One region of the Paenibacillus sp. NPDC056722 genome, then DNA from elsewhere that is predicted to be linked to it. Evidence: predicted binding sites of a transcription regulator. Region 1 holds the regulator's gene; each other region holds the start of a gene.
The links. Region 1 encodes NrdR, which represses ribonucleotide reductase genes. Its sites were predicted from a motif close to AACACNATATATNGTGTT; they were not measured.
Positions count from the first base shown of each region.

Region 2: a site for NrdR is predicted at 2,205-2,222, ahead of ACFRAM_RS18865 (anaerobic ribonucleoside triphosphate reductase). Genes of this name have one in related genera too.
Region 3: a site for NrdR is predicted at 1,975-1,992, ahead of nrdI (class Ib ribonucleoside-diphosphate reductase assembly flavoprotein NrdI). Genes of this name have one in related genera too.

Region 1 covers NZ_JBHTYV010000002.1:217,500-224,675, reverse strand. The annotation lists gene polA (DNA polymerase I) at 1-97, shown strand, start outside; gene mutM (DNA-formamidopyrimidine glycosylase) at 148-993, shown strand; gene ACFRAM_RS05525 (MntP/YtaF family protein) at 1,184-1,948, shown strand; gene coaE (dephospho-CoA kinase) at 1,958-2,554, shown strand; gene ACFRAM_RS05515 (lytic transglycosylase domain-containing protein) at 2,551-3,114, shown strand; gene ACFRAM_RS05510 (alpha/beta-type small acid-soluble spore protein) at 3,187-3,405, opposite strand; gene nrdR (transcriptional regulator NrdR) at 3,572-4,048, shown strand; gene ACFRAM_RS05500 (TetR/AcrR family transcriptional regulator) at 4,211-4,846, opposite strand; gene ACFRAM_RS05495 (hypothetical protein) at 5,578-7,176, shown strand, end outside.
Region 2 covers NZ_JBHTYV010000007.1:275,308-282,483, forward strand. The annotation lists gene ACFRAM_RS18865 (anaerobic ribonucleoside triphosphate reductase) at 1-1,966, opposite strand, end outside; gene ACFRAM_RS18870 (MTH1187 family thiamine-binding protein) at 2,539-2,856, shown strand; tRNA gene ACFRAM_RS18875 (tRNA-Thr) at 2,942-3,013, shown strand; gene ACFRAM_RS18880 (DUF1572 family protein) at 3,098-3,673, opposite strand; gene ACFRAM_RS18885 (FMN-dependent NADH-azoreductase) at 3,910-4,551, opposite strand; gene ACFRAM_RS18890 (hypothetical protein) at 5,301-5,465, shown strand; gene ACFRAM_RS18895 (ASCH domain-containing protein) at 5,532-5,960, shown strand; gene ACFRAM_RS18900 (YhjD family protein) at 6,148-6,555, opposite strand; cyclic di-GMP riboswitch class I at 7,028-7,117, shown strand.
Region 3 covers NZ_JBHTYV010000008.1:217,331-224,506, forward strand. The annotation lists gene ACFRAM_RS19845 (hypothetical protein) at 1-1,681, shown strand, start outside; gene nrdI (class Ib ribonucleoside-diphosphate reductase assembly flavoprotein NrdI) at 2,105-2,464, shown strand; gene nrdE (class 1b ribonucleoside-diphosphate reductase subunit alpha) at 2,451-4,535, shown strand; gene nrdF (class 1b ribonucleoside-diphosphate reductase subunit beta) at 4,575-5,534, shown strand; gene ACFRAM_RS19865 (ADP-ribosylglycohydrolase family protein) at 5,685-6,611, opposite strand; gene ACFRAM_RS19870 (Gfo/Idh/MocA family protein) at 6,669-7,176, opposite strand, start outside.

The DNA.
Region 1 (7,176 bases):
GGTGCTGCTGCCTGAGGTCATGGAAGGCGCACTTAAACTTTCGGTTCCGCTCAAGGCAGAGGTAAGTTATGGAAGCAACTGGTATGAGGCGAAATAGAACCCCCGCGTGCCTCCGATATCCGGTATAATGGAGTAGAGGTGAGAACTATGCCGGAATTACCGGAAGTCGAAACAGTGAAGAGAACACTTAACGAATTAGTTAAAGGAAAGCAGATAGAGAACGTCACCGTCCGCTTGGCGCGGATTATTCAGCGCCCGGATGATACAATGGCCTTCGCGCACATGCTGGCGGGTCATACCATTGAAAAGGTAGAGCGTAGAGGCAAATTTTTGCGGATCTTGCTGGACGGTCTTGTGCTGGTCTCCCATCTGCGGATGGAAGGCCGTTACGGACTGCATGGCAGTGATGAGCCGCTGGACAAGCATACACATGTTATTTTTCATTTTACAGATGGTACCGAGCTTCGCTACACAGATGTGCGCCAATTTGGCACGATGCACCTGTTCCAGCCGGGGGAGGACCTGAGTCTGCCGCCGCTGAATAAACTGGGCGATGAGCCGCTCGAGCCTTCTTTTACCCCGGAACGGTTCAGGGAGATCCTGTCTGGAAAAAGCACCAAAATCAAATCCCTGCTGCTGAATCAGGAATATGTGGTCGGCATTGGGAATATCTATGTAGACGAATCGCTACACCGTGCAGGCATTCACCCGGAGGACAGCCCTAAAGCGCTGAGCCGGGAACAGCTCGACAAGCTTCATCATGCGATTGTATCCACGCTTACGGAAGCCGTCAATGCTGGAGGCTCCTCCGTCAAATCATATGTGAACGGCCAAGGGGAGAGTGGTACTTATCAGCAGCAATTGCTGATCTATGGCCGCAAGGACCAGCCTTGTGCCGTCTGTGGTACATTGATTGAGAAGAGTGTGGTCGGCGGCCGTGGGACGCATTATTGTCCAAGCTGCCAACGTGTCAGTACAGTTCTGGCTCGGTAATCAATTTTATACACCGGCTTGCCGGATCTTGCCTGAGTTCTCAATGTAGTATTTTGAACTTCATCCCAAGCTGCAGATGGTTGACACCCTCAATGTGTCCCGCCCATATACTGTGTGAAGAATGCTTTAATCAAGCGAACGTCTTGCTTATTAGATTAGGCAGGACGGTTCTTCACGGGAGGGATTGCGGGTGCTCAGCCCATTTTTATCATTGCTGTTATTGGCGTTGGCCCTGAGTCTGGATGGATTTGGTGTAGGCATTACATATGGTTTGCGAAAAATGAAAATACCGCTGCTCTCGATTCTGATCATCTCGTTCTGTTCTGGCATCGTCATCTATATCTCCATGCAGGTTGGCGTGTTGCTGGCTCAGGTGGTATCACCCAGTATCGCTTCGAGCGTAGGCGCAGTCATCCTTGTCCTGATGGGTTGTTGGTCATTGATTCAATCGCGAATTCAGAAGGAGAAAGAGGATCTAAGTGCTGAACAGCAAGAACAGGAGACCGCACAGATTTCCACAGTCAGTATCTCTGAACTTTCGTCCGAAGACGAATATGGGGAAGTAGCTGCTGAGTGGGAAGGTTATGATGATGAGCGCGCTCAGCCAGCGAAACCGGCTGTATATTCGCTGGAGCTGCGGAGGCTCGGTATCGTGGTACAGATCCTGCGCACGCCTTCCTCGGCGGATATGGATGCTTCGGGAAGCATTTCGCCGGTGGAGGCGATGGTACTCGGAATTGCATTGTCACTGGATGCGTTCGGTGCAGGACTGGGTGTCGCACTGCTTGGGTTCAACCCGGGCTGGACGGCGGTCACGATTGCGTTGTTTAGCGGAAGCTTTCTAATCATGGGCATGAAGACAGGATTCAAGTTCGCCGGAAGCTCCTGGATGAAGCATGCCGCTATCCTGCCTGCTTTAATGTTGATTGTTATGGGAATAATGAAGCTGTTATGAGGTGAGTACATGATCATGGGCTTAACCGGAGGCATTGCATCCGGAAAAAGCACAGTGTCAGCACTGTTCGTGAACAAGGGAGCCAAACTGGTGGATGCCGATGCCATTGCCAGGGAAGTGATGCTGCCCGGACACCCGGTGCTGGCTGCTGTCGTTGAACATTTCGGAGAGGATATTCTGAACCCGGATGGAACGCTCGACAGGGCGAAGCTTGGGAACATTGTCTTTCATGAGCCGGAAGCCCGCCAGAAGCTGAATGGTCTGACTCATCCGGCGATTCGCCAGGAGATCAAGGACCGGATGTACCGCATGGAGCAGGAAGCGCCGGAGACGATGATTGTGGTAGATATTCCGCTGCTGTTTGAGTCAGGGCTGGAAGGTCTTTTTCAGGACATTATTGTAGTATATGTTCCTCGTGAAATTCAACTGACCCGCTTAATGGAACGGAACAGTCTGACTCAGGAGCAGGCGGAGAGCCGTCTGCAATCGCAGATGGATCTTCAGGAGAAGACGGGCAAGGCAAGTTACGTCATTGACAACAGCAAGGATCTTGAGCATACTGAGGCCCAGGTTCTTGCTTTGTGGGACAGGCTGGGGTTGTCATGAGCTGGCTGCGCAAAAAAAGAGTCCTGCTTCTCCTGTTCATCGGCTTCACAGGTATTCTGTTCCTCAGTACGAACTGGATGTCGTGGTTTTATCCGATTCATTATAAAGAAGAGATCCGCAAGCACAGCACGACCTACGAGATTGATCCATTCCTTGTGGCGGCGATTATCCGGGTGGAGACAAACTTCAAGACTGGAAAAGAGTCGAAAAAAGGGGCGATCGGTCTCATGCAGCTGATGCCGGATACGGCCAAATGGGCTATGGAAAAGGCCAAGCTCCCCGATGTATCGCTGGAGCGGCTGAAGCATGAGCCATCCGTCAACATTGAGCTTGGGGCCTGGTATCTATCCTCGCTCTCTCGTCAGTTTGACGGCAATCGTACGGCAGTTATTGCTGCTTATAATGCTGGTCCGGGCAATGTCCAGAACTGGCTGAAGCAGGGGACCTGGGACGGTACGGAGGATAATGTAAAAGATATCCCGTTTGGCGAGACACGTCATTATGTCCAGCGGGTGATTTACTATTATAATCAGTACACGGATATCTATAAGGGATTTTAGTTGTGCATATGAAAAGAAGTATTAAACAGCCCGTGAGCTGTTTAATACTTCTCTAGTCAAGCTATAGGCAGATTAGTGAACTTGACCTGCCAGTTGTTGTTCAGCCAGAGTTACAAGACGTTTAGTGATGTAACCACCGATCGAACCGTTTTCGTAAGAAGTTTTATTGCCATTGTATCCGTCTGCAGAAAGCGTGATACCCAATTCTTGAGCAACTTCGTATTTCAATTGTTCCAAAGCTGCGCGGGAATTAGGAACTACCAGGTTGTTGGAGTTGTTGTTTTGGCCCATTGCTGTTCACCTCCTATCGGTTGGTAACTGTATTATGTGCCGGACTTGGCAGATTCATTACAATAAACAAACGGTGAATTATGGAAAAAGAGATTGTGTTCGATCGCAGTCAGGTGCGTACTGGAACGGGACGCACACCATTTTGCAAAAGGAAGTGATTAAGCTTATGAAATGCCCTTACTGCGATCATACAAATACCAAGGTGCTTGATTCACGTCCGGCCAACGAGAATAAGTCCATCCGCCGCAGGCGGGAGTGTGAGCGCTGTAGCAAGCGTTTCACAACGTTTGAGATGATCGAAGAGACTCCGCTTATTGTAATTAAGAAGGATGGCAGCCGCGAGGAATTCAGCCGTGATAAAATCCTCCGTGGATTGATCCGTGCCTGTGAGAAGCGTCCTGTGCCTGTGGAGCGCCTTGAGGTCATCGTGTCGGAGGTTGAGAAGACTTTGCGCGGGATCGCCCTGGCAGAGATCGAGAGCCGTCAAATCGGCGAGCTCGTGATGGAACAGCTCTATCCAGTGGATGAAGTTGCATACGTCCGCTTCGCCTCTGTGTACCGTCAGTTCAAGGATATCAACATGTTCATGAAGGAACTGAAGGGCCTGCTGTCCAAGACAACGGGTGAGTTGGAGAGTCTGTAAAGAGTCTTGCTGCATCGCTGCTAATTTGGAGATACCATCTGCAGATATCAGGAGCGGCCGAGATGTCGTTAGAATAACTGAAAAATAGCCCGCCACATTAACTTGTGGCGGGCTATTTGGCTTTTCATCATTGAAAGATAAATTCAATTAGGGGAGTGCATTTTATTCTTGAGACATCGGAGTATGGTAAATGTGGAGACTAATTCGGGTCATCTCAGTCGTGGATATTGCGAAGTCGGAGTGAATCCATTTGGAGATCGCATTATATAATGCTCCGGCTTTAAAGTATACCCGGTACCTGCTTTCGTCTGTTGGGTCATGCGCGTTAGACAGCATCATTTCATTCAAGCAATCTAAGATCACATAATCAAACTTGGCGCTTTGCAAGGCTCTGTAAATATCACGCTGCTTAAAAATAACTTCAAAAAGCACGCTAATAAACTTTTCAGGCTCCTTGGCCTTGCCTGTTAATTCATTGGTGTAAGGCAAGAGCCTTTGATTAATCTCGAAAATAAGCGAATCGACCAGATCCACCAGTATCTCCTGTTTGGAGGAATAGTTGTTGTAATAGGCGGTTCGGGAAACCCCGGCACGTTTCACAATATCAGTAATGCTAATTTTGCTAAAGGGCTGCTCCTGGATCAAGAAGACTAATGCCGTGCAGATGGCTTCCCTGGTCAAGCGATTGGTTTCTTTATTGGAATTATGTTTAGAGGTGTTCGGGCTGTATAATTCATGATTTGCGATGACAATTCCCCTCCATTTGTACGTTCTGGCGTTCGTTTTATTGTTTTTCATGACTCTTTTCAATATGCTAAACCATAAGGCATTACAAATGTAATGTCAAAGTTGTAGCTACATAAGACGAACATAAGAAATAAAAAAGCGAAGATGAGCGAAAGGAGAAGTTTGGAACAGTAGGCGCAAAGCGATCACCTGAACGAGATTTCCATAGGAGAGCTCGCACCGGATCATAGTCTGTCGACAGCAATAGCTATAATTCATGGCTGTTTAAATCCAGGGATGTCATATAGAAGCGGTAAGATTCCCTTCACCAGTCGTCTTAACAGTGGAAAAGAGGGGGTACTTCCCCAACTAACGGCATTTTTGTACCTTATTTTTCAGATATATAGCTAAATGAGGCAAATAAGGGCATTTTTGTATCTTATTTTTCGAAAAAACACCCTGGAGAGGTATTTCTGGAGGATTTAAGGTACAATATTGCACTTAATCTCTACTACCCCCTCGCTGCAGAGGATTTAAGGTACAAAAATGCCGTTAATTACATTTCTATCCGAACTTAAGACTCTCACTTAAATTTCGGTCGTCATTACGGTGAATATTTGGACTTACGGTCGCTGTGATCCCCAGATTTCTTCGATTCAACCGTTTCTAGCGGTTAAAATCTGGGCACAGCTGAGGCATTCGGCGCGGCTTTTCTGCGGAAAGCTTTCAGGCGGTTGCTTTCGCTCCTACAGTTCCAACCATTCCCCTTCGTTCCTTCGCGCTTTTTAAAATGGGAGGGTGTCATGTTAAAAAATTTATACAGACGATTGACAGCTATACTGCTGTTGATCCTGGCATTCTGTGCTACCGTATTTATCGGTCAAGAAACAGTAATCTCGATAGCGACGATTATCATTTTACTGGTTGAATTAGGCATCTCATATTTAGTTTTAAAGAAACGTGAGAAGCTGCAAGTGGTGTTGATCAGCGCCATCGTAACAGAAGGTTTATTCATGCTGACTAAGGAGCTTTGGCTGCTGGCGGTATCTATCCTGCTGCTGATCGTGGCGGGCGTATGGAGAGGACTTTTTGGACAAGCTGTACGAAGAAAAGTTACTGCGTTTATGGTGGTTCGAAAAGTGTTATTCAGTGTTGTCGTTCTTATCGTTAGTGCGCTGTGGGCTCTGGGTATCTATGCGAAGCCGATTACTAAACCTGTGGCATTAGAGGCGGATGTCATTGCGACAATCGATGAACATAGACTGGATTCGTCAGCAGCAATGCTGGAGGATATTGAAGTGATGAATTCCTTTGGAAGCCGTACAACCGGCTCGGAAGGTCATAATAAGTTTATTGCTTGGTTGGAACAGCAGGTAACGGATATGGGGCTGACTGTATACCGTGATCAATATACGTTTGACCGATGGGAAGAAAAGAGCAGCTCTTTGATTATTGATCAGCAGCCCATTCATGTCTCTTCAGCTTTTCCTTATTCCGGGGAAACGGACGAAAAGGGTGTAACTGGGGAACTGGTGTACACGAAGCGTGGTGATTATGAACAGGCAAGCGGAAAAATTGCTGTAGTGGAAATTGAGAATTTTAAAGATTTTCCGATAGGGATCGTCATGAACATGCGGGATTCATCGCCAAAGCAAAACAAAATCGCCCCTAGTGAAGGTGATCTTGTACTCACGACAGCCTTAAAAGAGGCCAAACTGGAGCAAGCGAAGGAAATGGGCGTGAAAGCCGTTATTTTAGTCTGGAAAGGGGTATCCGACGATAAGGTTGAGAAGCAGTATGTACCGTTTACCACCGACTATGCTGGAATCCCTGCGGTTTGGATCAATGAGACAGAGGGGCAAAAGGTGATCAGCGCAGCTAACGAGCACAAAGAAGGCACGGTTATTTTAGAAGCAGATGAACAAAAAAACGCACCGACGGAATCCTTTTATGTGAAGATCGAGGGGAAAAGGAAAGACGAAGCGATTATCATCAATACCCATACCGATGGGATTAATGTTGTGGAGGAGAATGGCGCCGTAGGCATGCTGTCCATGATTCGTTACTTGCAGCAGGAGCAGCTGGAACGGACGATGATCTTTGCTTTTGTGACCGGACATTTCCGGTTGCCGGAGTTCAAAGGGACTTCTCAGGCGACATCCACCTGGATGGAAGGGCACCGTGAGCTATGGGATGGCGAGAATGGCCATATGAAAGCTGTAGCCGGAATTACGGTCGAGCATCTCGGCAGCATGGAATGGAAGGATGACGACACGGGGCATTATGGTCCGACGGGACGTGTAAGTACAGAATATACCTATGCGGGCAATGAAATGATGGCGGCGATCTGGAAGAAGGCTGTTGAGCAGAGAGACGATGCACGTACTGTAATTTTACGCGGA
Region 2 (7,176 bases), on a different contig from region 1:
CTTCCGCCTGCTTGGCCGCATTGAAGCGGGTCTGATAATCTCCGGTCAAATATCCCGTTACCCGGCGTAAACGCCGGATATGAACTTCATTCTCATGGGCGCCGCAGGAAGGGCAGTTCGTGCCGATAACCCCTTCATAGCCGCAGCCCTGGCAGCGGTCTATAGGGTGGTTGATGCTAAAGTAGCTAATCTCCTGCTGGAGAGCGTATCGGATAATTTTTACAAAAGCGGCCGGGTTGCTGCGTGCGTTGCCATCTAATTCGACATACGAGATCGCACCGGCATTGCAGTACTCATGGAAAGGAGCTTCCAGACTGATCTTCTGGGCAGCGCCCAGAGTGTAGTATACAGGAATGTGAAACGAGTTGGTATAATATTCGCGGTCGGTGACACCGGGAATGGATCCCAATACTTTATGATCAACCTTCGTGAACTTGCCGGATAACCCTTCGGCAGGCGTAGCGAATAGGGTGATATTGAGATTATATTCCTCGCTCTTCCGATCGCAATATTCCCGCATGTGGCGGACGATAGCCAGCGCTTTGGCGTGAACCGCCATGTCTTCACCGTGGTGCTTGCCGTACATAGCCTTCATGCATTCGGCAATCCCGATGAAGCCAAGCGACAGGCTGCCATGCTTCAACAGCTCGCCAACGCTATCCTCTGGCGCCAAATGTTCGCCGCCTTCCCAGACCCCTTCACGCATCATGAAATCGGATGCTTTGGCCTTCTGGGAGGCTTGAATGCGGAAGCGGTGAAGCAGACCGTCCAGCGCAACGTCCAGATAATGATCCAGGTCTCTATAGAAACCTTCTTCATCAGCCACCATCCGGCGGCCTGTGACGATGCCATGTGCCAAACCGAGTCGCACCAGATTCAGCGTATTAAAGGAAAGGTTACCTTTACCAGAGCAATGATTGCGGCCAAAACGGTCGCTAAGCACGCGGGTGCGGCAGCCCATGGTGGCGAACTCGGTATCGGGATTAGAAGAATCATAATACTGCATATTGAGCGGTGCGTCCAGGTTGGCGAAGTTCGGATATAGTCTGCGTGCAGAGCACTCAGCCGCCTTGATGAACAGTTCGTAGTTCGGATCACCTGGTTGCTGGTTAACACCTTGCTTACACTTGAAGATTTGAATCGGGAACACTGGCGTCTCGCCACTGCCGAGTCCGTGCATCGTTGCCGTCAGCAAGGAACTGATCACAAGTTGGCCTTCCGGCGAGGTGCAAGTTCCGTAGTTGATGCTGGTGAACGGAATTTGTCCGCCGGACCGGCTCGACATGGTGTTCAGGTTATGTATCATACTCTCGGCGGCCTGGAGTGTTTCACTTTCGGTTTCTTTTATCGCAAAACGGAACGCCTTAGGATACTGCTCTGCCAGATCCGTACGGCTCATATGAATCTCGCCAAGGTCTAGCGGTTCTGTGGTTTGGATCTCTTCAAAATAATCCAGGCCCTTGCGGAACAGCTTGGCAAAGGACTTGGTGACATAAGGAGCCAGATCGTAGTCCAGCTTATTGGCGGATACGCCGCCGTATTGGGCATTTTGCTGGGATTGGAAAATTATCGCTACCAGCGCCATTGCCGTCATAATCGAGTTCGGGGGGCGTACACTGCCATTCCCCGTGTTGAAGCCTTCACGCAGAAGCTTCTCGAACGGGATAAAAATACAATTGGTCGTTCCGATCGCATATTGGTCCAGATCATGCACATAGACGACGTTGTCCTTGATGGCTTGTACCAACTGCGGCGGCATCGTGAAGTTACGGGCATACCATTTGGAATATTCACTGCCGAACTTGCTCATTTTACCGGAGAAACTCTCCCCGTTCAAATTTGCGTTCTCCCTGAGCAAGTCCAAGTCCCGGCTGTCAATAATATCGCGCCCCAAATGAATAACTTCTTCCAATAAAGCCTCCTGTGCCTGTTGACCACTGTTGTACGGCTTCTCCAGCAACGTCATGTACTGATCTCCTCTCCATATAAAAAGACATCATAAAAAGACATCATCTGCTGTGACGGATGCAGAAAATGTCCGTGTGCTTGTCGTAACTATCCTAAACAGGATAATCACCTGATCTTGTGATGTAGGCTTGCATGCGGACACTGTTTCTGCTTCCTGCACACCTCTATTAATCTCCCAATATACGGGAGGGTGAAAACACCGTTTACCACTATATTTTGTCGATAGAGATTACGATACATCAATATATTGTGTTTGTAAAGATTTTTCAGCAAACCCGCGCGGGGGCTGGGATCACCCGTTTTTCTCCACAGATAGTCCACAGACCATCCACAGGTAATCCACAAATCATCCACAAAAAACCCTGAAATGATTCATAATTTATCCGAAAATATGCCACAAACCGTCCATAAATGAGATATGGGTTTTTACTAGATTTTGTGCTACGAGAGCTAGAGTTCTCTAAGGGCAGGAAACAATTATACATCCGGTTTGTAGGAGAGACGGAGAGTGGGTACAATAAGGGAAAGGAGTTTTTTTTCAAAAATGAAAAGACAAGGGAGGGATTTAGCATGCCGATAGCTGAAGTTACGGTCATTCCGATTGGCACGGGCAGTACCAGTCTCAGCGCTTATGTTGCGGATATGCAGCGTGTGCTGGAGACGGTGGAGGGAGTGACGTATGAGCTTACGTCCATGGGCACCATTATTGAAGGCCCGCTACAGCGGATTCTCGCCGCCGTGGAAGCCCTGCATGAGTCTCCTTTTACTAACGGAGCCCAGCGTGTTTCCACTGCCGTCAAGATCGATGACCGCCGCGACAAGCCCTCTAGCAGTAGAAGTAAGCTTGAGTCCGTAGAGCGTAAGCTCCATGCCGATCCGGCGGAATAGGCGCCTTGCAGACTGCTTTAAATGAGGTTGCATTTTCCATGATACGGAGTATAATATTTTTTGTTTGACGAAGGTAAAGCTTCAAGCTGGTGTAGCTCAGGGGTAGAGCAACGCACTCGTAATGCGTAGGCCGGGGGTTCAATTCCCTTCACCAGCATCCTCAATAAGACGATAATGGCGCGGATTCCGAATTTTTTGGAACTGCGCCTTTTCTGTTCTTCTACCAATTTCCTAAACTAATTTAATTAATTCTCTTTAGTTCTTCATCAATAAAGTTTTGTGTAGCTCTTTCTTTAGAAAATTTATCGTTATTATATTCTTTAGATCCATGCTTTGGAACAGATAAACTTTCCCAACTACTCTTCTTTAGAACTTTTGCAGCGTAAATGATTTGCCCAACGTGATATGGGTAATGTGCCAATTGTCTATTGATTGCTTCAATAACGGTGTGCCCTTCGTTCCGTATATAAATAATTTGTGATAATTGATCGGCATGAATTGATTCAATTGCATTGAATAAACATGTCCAGCCTTCGTTCCATTTTATTAAAAGATTCTCTTTAGTCTTAATGTCATTCTCAAACTCCGAATCTCTATCTCTCCATGATTTTTCTCCGTCAGTGCTTAAAAAATCTGTCCATCTTGAAAGCATATTTCCCCATAAGTGTTTTACTATAGTTGCAATGCTATTGGAATCGTCATTAAAAGTTACAAATAATTGTTCGGGATCTACTTGATTAATGGCTGCTTCCCCAAGGGTTTTGTAATAAAGAAATTGTTTTTTGATACTTTCCAAATAGATTTGCTCATTATCCATTTCAAACACCTTGCTTTCGTATATTATTTTTAATGATCTTATTCTATCAGAAGTCCATTATTTCTGTTCGGACACAGGGGCTAATAGAACTCAATAACACATAAATGTGTTGCATTCGTATTGCGTAGGCCGGGAGTTCAATTCCCTTCACCAGCGTCCTCAAAAAGACAACAAAAGCGCGGATTCCGTGGGTTCGGAGCCGCGCCTTTTTTTAATTAAAGGACTCGTTAAATTATTTATTTCTTTGCCAAAGTGACGGCTGCTTCTTCTGCTTCTTTAAATGCTTTCTTTAATATCTCGTCCTTGTCCAGTAGAGCAGTCCCTTGTACTCTAAGGGTTTGGAAGTTCTCGATACCAAAGAAATTAAACATCGACTTCAAATATTTATGTGAGTATTCAACTTCAGTATACCAGTCATCATTGGTATAGATTGAACCACTTGCCTGAATGACTACCGTGCTTCTCCCATCCTTTAAAAGTCCCACTGATCCTGTATCGGTATACTTAAATGTCTCCCTTGCAATCATAATGTTATCGACATAATCCTTAAGCTTTGATGGAACGTTGAAGTTATGCAGCGGGTGAACAATAAGATATTTATTAGCACTTTTGAATTGTTGCAATACTTCATTCATTCGTCCGGTTACTTCTTTTTCTTGACTTGTTAGAGTTTCACCCTTTGCAGACTTGTCCCAAGCACCTAGGACAGTCTTATCAATTAAAGGAACCTCATCTTCATATAGGTTAATTTGTTCGATGATTTCATTATTAGGTTTATGCTCTTCATAAGTCTCCATGAAGTGTTTGAATACATTAAGACTGAATGAAGTAGTTGAATCAACTAAAGGGTGTGCGTTAATGATAAGTAGCTTGCTCATTGGATAGTGCCTCCATAATAGTTTTTTTGTTGTACATTTATGTAGACAAATGAGCAGGGCTATCTGTGACACTAAATCACAAAAAAAGAACTTTTGCTGCATGGTTGTCTTGGTTAATTTTGTCCGGATTTTTCATGGTATATGCAAGTGCGTTCTCGAAGGAGCACGAATCCCAGACACTCGCATTTAGAGTCCAATGGTTATCCTCTTCTTTTACAGACACATCAAAAAGGGATTTTCTATGTGAAATGCAAAAAAAACGCACTCCGATTCTCAGGAGTACGGTTCATATACCATATACGCTGACTTTGCTCGTATGACAAAGTTTCATGCTACTGCTCAGCGTCCCTTTTTAAATACCCTCAATAAAAATAAGACAAGAAAAACAAAAATGAAGACAATACATAGAGCGGTTAAAAGCATAGCTATTCCTATCCAAAAACCATTTTCAAAAATGCGCACAACATGTTTAGGGGAGGTAATGAGATTAATTAACGTTGAAACGATGACGATAATTACTGAGTATAAAAATGATTTTTTTAACATAGTTATGATGCCTTTCAATTTAAGTATAATTTTATTATATTGGAGTTTCTTAAAAAGCGAAATTTTTATTAAAGCCATATGACGTTCATTGTAATCACCCAAAAAGCTATTGTCACAGCCCTTTATTCCAGAATTATTCAGGTATAATCCGGTCGATCTCATGAATTCGGACAAATATTAAATGAGAAATGGAGGAGTACAAGATGGAGAACGGATATTTTGTGGGCTGGGGTACGCTTGCTTTAATTAATGCCGGACTGGCACAGGGCAAAAACAGAAGTGGACTGAATTGGTTCCTAATCTCATTATTGTGTGGACCGCTTGCGACTTTGTTTATTGTGGTGTTGGATAAGAAGTTCGATATCTAGATAAAAGAGCTATAGTAGGGATATACACCTGATAGCTCAGCGAAATAAAGAAGGAGATAACACAACATGCGTTGCTTAACAATACGGCAGCCCTGGGCTACATTGGTCGCGCTTGGTGAGAAAAACTACGAAACCCGTTCATGGCGAACGGCATATCGGGGAGAACTGGCAATCCATGCCGGTCTTAAAATAGACAAGGCAGCATGTAGACGAGAGCCGTTCCAATCAATACTCGCAAAGCACGGCTATAAAGAAGAGAATTTACCCACGGGTGTTATTATTGCTACAGGTAAACTGAAGGAGTGCCATGAAATTACCGGATTGAATAGTGTGGCGAAGTGGATAGGCGAGAACGAACGGGCTTTTGGCGACTATACAGAAGGACGCTTCGCTTGGGAGCTAGAGAATGTTCGTCCGCTGGTTCATCACGTTCCGGCCAAAGGTCGGCTAGGATTCTGGGAGTATCCCCTTTCTGAAGAGGAGGAGCACTTCTGATCCTTGTTTAACAAAAATCGTGATATTTTTTAAGCTAATTTTTATCTTAAGATCAGCTTATTTTCAGGTTCGGGGGTTATTATTGGACTTACCAAACGCCCCCCAGTGTTTAGTGGTATAGATTTGGGTCCTGCCAACTCCCATGGCAGGGCCTATTTTTTTAACCGATCCTTGGCATAGGGTGGATTTAGAGTTGAGGGGCAGGCTTGATTCCATATTGCTCCTGCTCATTTCGGAAAGCTGAAATATCCAGTCCTAGGTATCTGCGCATATGGATTCCTGCTTGGGCGGCAATGAGTTCATTCAGCAGCAGCATCCGTTCGTGATATCCCCGGCAGATGAATTTGGCTTCAAGGCCATGCGGGAGCTTATGTTGTTCATATACTTTGATGCCGCGCATTCTCATCTCCGTGCGGATATCCCTGAGATCTGCAGTAGCTGCACTGGCTGCCGTATCCAGAACTTCAAGATAAGGTGAAGGTGTTCGAAGCTGTGCGGAAATGATGCTGGCATCGCGTTCAAAAGCGGATAGGATCAGCGGGAGAAGCAAATACGATTTTACCAGATGATTGTCTATACTCTCGGCTTTGTGCATGCATATCACCACCTAAAATGAGAACGTATATTCCTATTCTACTCCGGATTTCAAAAAATATTCAATGGTATTTATAAACAAACACACATATGTGATTTAATTCACAATTTATTTGGAGGAATGATATTATATTTAATTTGAAATACTAAAAAGAAGACTAACTAATGTAATATTGAAGGAGAAGTGGGCCATGGAGCATGAAGGGAATATTTGTCGGGGGATGCTGTTCGGACTGTTCCTGAGTATTCCGTTATGGATATCAATTATCGGCTGGATACAGCTGTTCTAAAAAGAGGATAAAATGACGATTTGAAGCGCCTTTTGGCGCTTTTTTTATTTAAAGATTGTACAAAAAGGAATTCGTTGACAATGTGATAACGCCAAGCTAAACTATTGGTAAATTCATAATAAAACCCATTACATGGGCCTATCGTATGCTGTTTTGCGGGTATTTCTAGCAATTTATTATCGTCATGTATAATAGCAAACCGTCTGAAAAGGCGGGACGCAAAGTCCAGGAGTCTAAAGTGCTAATCAGTGCCATGACCGTCCGACTGCCATGAAGAGAGCTTCTCTACTTCTTGGTGGTCTTTTTTTGTTGTCATCGTAGCTGCTACGAGA
Region 3 (7,176 bases), on a different contig from region 1:
GGTGAATGCTGTGCAGGAAGGCAGTCGTCTGCATGCGGCAGGCGACCTTATCGGCGCAGAAGAAAAGTACCGCGAGGCGAGGGAAAATCACTCCTTTTCATACAAAGAAGAAGAGATAGCAACACAATTGGAGAAACTGGCCCCGATCACAGCCATCCGTGCGGGTCTGGACAACGTTGCCCGGTACGCCAGCTCGCAGGCTCTGTCAGGTGACTTCGAAGGATTCATGAAGAGCTATGATGATCTTCTCCAGCTGAAAGCCCAGTATATGAAGCCCGGAGGCCCTTACGAAGCCTATTACCGCAAGTTGTCTGCCGCGTCGGGCCTTTCAGAGGAATGGACGACCTTCTTTCAGCATTTCAAAAAGCAGTTTTTGGACACCCTTGCCCAAAACGCTAACGGAAACGACGGCGGGGATGATGTGAAATGGAAACTGCTGCGGATACCAGATGCTTTCTTTGGCGGTTCATCTGCTAAGCAGGAGCAATTGAATGCTGCGTTCCGCAGCCACGATACAGGTCAGTTAAAGGCCTTGGCCGCTGCCGGAAGCTTCGGTCCCTTGCTCGAAAGCACCTTGTCCATGCATAAGGCGTACGAGAGCCATAAGTATGCGGCGCCCTGGCTCAAGGAACAAGTGGAAAGCAGCGGACGTATCATCCTGAAGAAAGATCTGGAGGGCAAGAACATATCCGCCTTCGCAGAACATGCTGCCGCCTATCGCAAGTTCGCAAGCAGCGCAGGCTTCAAGGCAACCCAAGTGCTGAAGTACATAGATGCTCAAAATGCCAAACTGCTCAAAAGTGCCGCGAGCAAAGCCAAAAACGGAGCATACGAGGACGCAATCAAGCTCTACACCGAGCTATATCCATTAAAAGACCATTCCGAGGACATTGCAGCGGTCCGCCTCGCCTGGAATATAGCTGATCCTGTACGGTTGCTCCCCGGAGGCGGGGAGCAGGGGCGCTACAATAATGTGATTTCCGGTAAAGGAAAGTACGGCGCCAAGGTCTATGTTGCGGCAACTGACAGCAGCGGGTCCCTTCATTATGCCGTAATGAACAAGGATAACGCTGTATCATCTTTCTCCATGGGCGTTATTCCCGGGTTCCCCTCCTTGCACCGGGTCTTCTTTGACGAGGCTCTTGAGGCAGCCACCGGAGAACCTGTAGTTGTTGCTGAAGCCGACAGCACAGATGACAACGGCAGGACACTTTTTACAGGTTATGCGCTTCAGATGCAAGGAATATCACAACTGTTCTCCTTTAGCGGGGATAGCTACGAACTTCAGCCAGATGGTTCCATCCTTGTGCATAATGTTGGTGCTGGTGCCGGAGATGGTAATGCGGGGCAGACAGCCATTTATCGCAAATCGGGGGAAACTTACCAATTCTCCGAAATCGTACAGGCTTACCCGCCAATTCAGGCGTCGGAGCTGGAGCTTCATCCTTTGCAGAATGTATCGATAAGCTGTGAAATCTATCTCGACAATTCAGGGAGTGCTGTCGCTTATGCCGATGGCCGCTACATCCTGCTTCAGGGCTATCAAGGGTCCATAACAGGCCCCATGCTGCTAAGCGGTCAGTTCCAGAACGACTACGGTATACTGCAGACCGAAACTGGTGAGGAGAGCGTCCCCGTATTTGTGGTAACTTCTGCCGGGAGTTTGAGTATAGTGAACTAAGCGAATCAAGTCAGTACAGACACCCTCCTGAATGCCATTCAGGGGGTATTTACTGCCAGCACCTTTTCCACCATTCACAAAAGAGACAAGGATCATTTTAAATTTTTTTACCCTGAAGTGCTCTCGCAGTTGCGTATTCTGGATCTGTTCCAAATCCCTTATTCCACCTGCCCTCCCGCTAATATTCTTCTCAATTCAGCTCTTTTTCTAGTATGAAATCTCGTGATTTGCGCGTTCTCCCTACCCCTTGAGATCTATTGACTTCTCCATATCTAGTGTTAAAATGATTAAGCGTCTCTAAATATAGTGTTATTCCGAAGAAAACGGTTTATATACAGGGTAAACCCTATCAGGGCGCGGTTTGTCCCAAAATCTATTTTTAATAAGCTGGAACATTCGCTTCCACTAAGGAGGAAAACAACCATGCTGATCGCTTATGATTCCAAAACAGGCAACGTCAAACGGTTCATTAACAAGCTGAAGCTTCCGGCCGTACAGATCGAAGAGCATATGACGATAGACGAGCCTTATGTACTTGTTACATACACCACCGGATTTGGACAAATTCCAGAGAAGGTGTCTTCTTTTTTGGAGAACAACCATACAAGTCTGAAAGGAATCGCCGCCAGCGGCAACAAAAACTGGGGTCAACTGTTCGCGAATAGCGCAGATTTGATTGCAGAGCGGTACAATGTGCCGGTAATTGGCAAGTTCGAGTTGTCGGGAACTTTTGGCGATGTAGAACGGATTAAACAGGAGGTGAACCGAGTTGCGGCATATTGAGCTGAACAACATGCTTTTGAAGAGAGACGAAGAAGGATTCTTCCAATTAGATAAGGACCGCGAGGCGGTTGTGGAATTTATGGGAGAAGTGGAGCGGCGCAGCCTTACTTTTGCAGACACTAAATCCAAAGTGGATTATATGATAGAGAATGACTACTATGAGAACCTGTACGAACGCTACGCTGCTTCAGAGATTGAGGATGTTTACCGGATCGCACATGAATATGGCTTCCAGTTCCCTTCCTACATGGCGGCTTCCAAGTTCTATACAGACTACGCGGTGAAGACCAATGACCGGAAGCAATACCTGGAGCACTACCCGGATCGTGTGGCTGTGGTGGCTCTGCATCTGGCCCGCGGCAATGCCGATACCGCTCGTGTACTGGTCCGCTCGATGATGGAGCAACGTCTTCAGCCAGCTACACCAACCTTCCTGAACGCAGGTAAGAGCCGTCGGGGCGAGATGGTCTCCTGCTTCCTGCTCGAAATGGATGACTCTCTGAATTCGATCAACTATGTACTGAATACATGCATGCAGCTCTCTAAAATCGGCGGCGGCGTGGCGGTTAACCTCTCGAAGCTGCGCTCGCGCGGCGAGACGATTAAAGGCGTAGAAGATGCGGCCAAAGGTATCGTGCCTGTGCTGAAGCTCATGGAAGATGGATTCTCCTATGCCGACCAGATGGGGCAGCGTAAAGGCTCCGGGGCGGCTTACTATAATATTTTTGGCTGGGATGTACTAGAGTTCCTGGATTCCAAAAAAATCAATGCCGATGAAAAACTGCGACTCAAAACACTGTCCATCGGGCTGATCGTTCCGAACCGCTTCTACAAGCTGGCCCAGGATAATGAGCCGCTGCATGTGTTCGCACCATATAGTGTGTTCCAAGCCTACGGCACCCATCTGGACGATATGGATTTGGACGAAATGTACGACAAACTGCTTGCTGACCCGCGCGTTAAAAAGAAAGTCGCGATGGGCGCACGTGAGATGCTGACCAAGATCGCCATGATTCAGTTGGAATCAGGCTACCCATATATTATGAACAAGAGCAATGCCAACAAGGCACATGCGCTGAAAAATATCGGTCAAGTGAAGATGTCGAACCTCTGCACAGAGATTTTCCAATTACAAGAGACTTCGGAAATCACTGATTACGGTCAGGCAGACACCATCCGCCGGGACATCAGCTGCAACCTGGCTTCCCTCAACATCGTCAACGTCATGGAGCATGGCAAAATCCGTGAATCCGTTCACGAGGGCATGCTGGCTCTGACGGCTGTCAGCGATATGACTACCGTCTCCAATGCCCCAGGTGTGGCGAAGGCGAACAAAGAGATGCACTCCGTCGGACTGGGCGTTATGAACCTGCATGGTTATTTTGCCAAGAACAAGATTGCTTATGAGAGTGAACAGGCCCGGGATTTCGCCCGCACCTTCTTCATGACCATGAACTTCCACTCGCTGGAGAAGAGCATGGAGATTGCCGCCGAGACCGGTGAGACCTTCCATGGCTTCGCAGAATCGGATTATGCCACAGGCGTCTACTTCGATCGTTATCTGACTACGGATTACCGTCCGGTGACACCTAAGGTGCAGGAACTATTCAAGGATATCTATATCCCTACCCAAGAGGATTGGGCGCAACTACGTGATTCTGTTGTCAAAAACGGACTGTACCATGCTTACCGTCTGGCGATCGCGCCAACGGCCAGTATTTCTTATATTCAGAACGCTACTTCCAGTGTGATGCCGATTGTGGAGCAAATTGAGACCCGGACCTATGCCAACTCCACTACGTACTATCCGATGCCTTATTTGCAACCTGACAATGTCTTCTATTATAAATCCGCCTATCAGATGGACCAGTTCAAGGTCATTGACCTGATTGCCGAGATCCAGCCCCATATTGACCAGGGGATTTCCACTGTCCTGCACGTGAACAGCGATGTTACCACCCGCGAGCTGGCCCGCTGCTATCTCTATGCGGCGCACAAAGGGCTGAAGTCGCTGTATTACACCCGGACCAAGAAGCTGTCTGTCGAGGAATGTATCACTTGCTCGGTATAACCGTAGGCTTTTTTTGAACAGAAAAGGAGATTACAAGATATGAGCGCTATCCAAGCCGTAAACTGGAACCGACCGGACGATGATTTCACCCTGATGTTCTGGAATCAGAATATTATGCAATTCTGGACCGATGACGAAATTCCGCTATCCGATGATAAAATGTCCTGGCTGACTCTCAGCGAGCTGGAAAAGGATGCCTACATGAAGGTACTCGGCGGTCTGACCCTGCTCGATACCGTACAGGGCGGCGTCGGTATGCCGCAGATTATGGAGCATGTGGACGGCCTGCAACGCAAAGCGGTGCTGGGCTTCATGGGGATGATGGAACAGATTCACGCCAAATCGTACAGTAGCATTTTCACAACCTTGGCGAGCACTGAAGAGATTGATTCCGTCTTCCGCTGGGTGGAAGAGAATCCTCGCCTCCAGACCAAGGCAGAGACCATCTCCCAATATTACAAGGCTATCGAATCGAAAAAAGACTTGTACCTCGCCATGGCGGCCTCTGTGCTGCTGGAGAGCTACCTGTTCTATAGCGGCTTCTTCTATCCGCTTTATCTGGCTGGTCAAGGCAAAATGACTTGCAGCGGCGAAATCATTGACCTGATCCTGCGCGACGAGAGCATTCACGGCGTATACGTCGGCGTGCTGGCCCAGGAGATTTACGAGGAGCTGGAGGAAGACGAGCAACGTGATCTGCACCAAACCCTTGTAGGTTTGGTACGATTCCTTCACGCGAATGAGGAAAAATACACCGAAGAGATTTACGCCTCCATCGGGCTTGTAGATGAGGTAAAGACCTTCTTGCGCTACAATGCCAACAAGGCGATGATGAATCTCGGACATGATCCGCTCTTTGATGAAGAGGAAATCAACCCGATTGTCCAAAATGGGATCAGTACCCATACGAAGCAGCATGATTTCTTCTCCAAAAAAGGCAACGGCTACGTTCGTGCCATGAACGTGGAGCCTTTGAAAGACGAGGATTTCCAGTTCTAAGATATAATCCTGATTAAACATAAACAGCCAGGCCCCGGTAAGGGGTCTGGCTGTTTATGTTGTGCCTGACGGATGAAGTATTACTGTGAACGCGAGTACTGGGTTGCCTGGCAGCCGCTAGATCGCCGCCCATTCGCTCAGCCTCCACGCCTATCCCCAGGCACGCTCGCGGTACAGCCTTTCGGCATAGTCTGTGATGACCTCACGCATGGCGAGCTTGTCTCGCCACGCTGCATGAATGCCGGAGAGCCCATAGTAGGCTCCGGCAATCTGTCCATAGACGGCGCCGGTAGTGTCGGCATCATCGCCCAAATTCACTGCGAGCAGTGCACCCTCGGCGAAGCTTGTGGAGCGATGGAAGGCCCACAAGGCTGCTTCTAATGATTTCACCACATAACCGGATCCTTCGATAGACGGCGGTTCCTTGGTTTGGTATGAACCTTGTAAGATTTCCTCTATTGAGGGTGCCAATGAACCCTCTTCCAGCCACTCCCGGTATGCTTCAGGAGCTAGCATCTCCTGCTTGCTCCACCCACTGAGCGCCCCCACAAGGATGGCCGCCAACAGGCGGCACGCATGCAGACAGGCTTGCGCCTGGTGCGTCGTCCTTGCGCTAATCGCTGCATACGATATCGCTTCCTCCGGCCGCTCCGCGTAGTACATCACGGCCGGGGCCAGCCGCATGATTGGTCCGTTTCCGGCTGATGAAGGATCCACCGAGCCACTAAAGGCTTCGCCTGTAGCCTCATAATGAAGCAATGCCGCACGCGTGGCATTGCCAATATCGAAACATTCACCCGTGCTGCTGAGATGCCCTTCCCGGAACCATCTTACGTATCGATCCATCTGATCTCCAGGATCAAAGCCGCCCTTTTCTAGCAAGCTCTCTGCCAGACATAGAGCCATCGAGGTGTCATCGGTCCACTGGCCTGCTCTCAGCCCAAAGACCCCGCCGCCGACCATATCCTTCATCGGCTCGAAAGTTCCCGGCGGTTTGAACTCCACTGTTGTTCCCAGCGCATCTCCCACCGCCAAGCCAGTCAGGCAACCCAGATAACGGTCCATTTTAGCTATCATGCTTCCCCACCTTGTGCTGTCTTATGATCTATTCTTCTTTGCTGGACTCCTGCTTGATTATTCGCCCGGATATTTGAGGCCCCACTGGGCGCGGATATCATCCAGCAGCTTTATAATCGCTAGCGACTCTTCTAGCGGCAGAATCGGACTTTCCGTCAGCCCCTCCGCCAGGCAGCGTCCGACTTCCTCAGCCTCAAAGGCATAACCGTGGGAGACACGCTCATCCTTGAATGTCTCCACTTGTTCATCATTGATATACAGCTCGACAGATCTCGGATTGACCAATGTGTCGGGAATGACAATATAGCCTTCTGTGCCGAAGATATAGGCCTGTTCCAGCATTTTTAACCGGACGCCCCCGTTGATGGACGCCGCCTTGCCATCCCCATAGGAGAGCAGCAGCGAGAAATGTTCGTCCACGCCTGTCTCACCGATATGGACGGTGCTTTGAATATGTTCAGGATGCGGCCCGAAGATCATCGAAGCCAGGGAAATCGGATAGATGCCGACGTCAAGCAGTCCACCCCCGCCAAGCTTGGGATCCAGCAGGCGGCTGGATGGATTC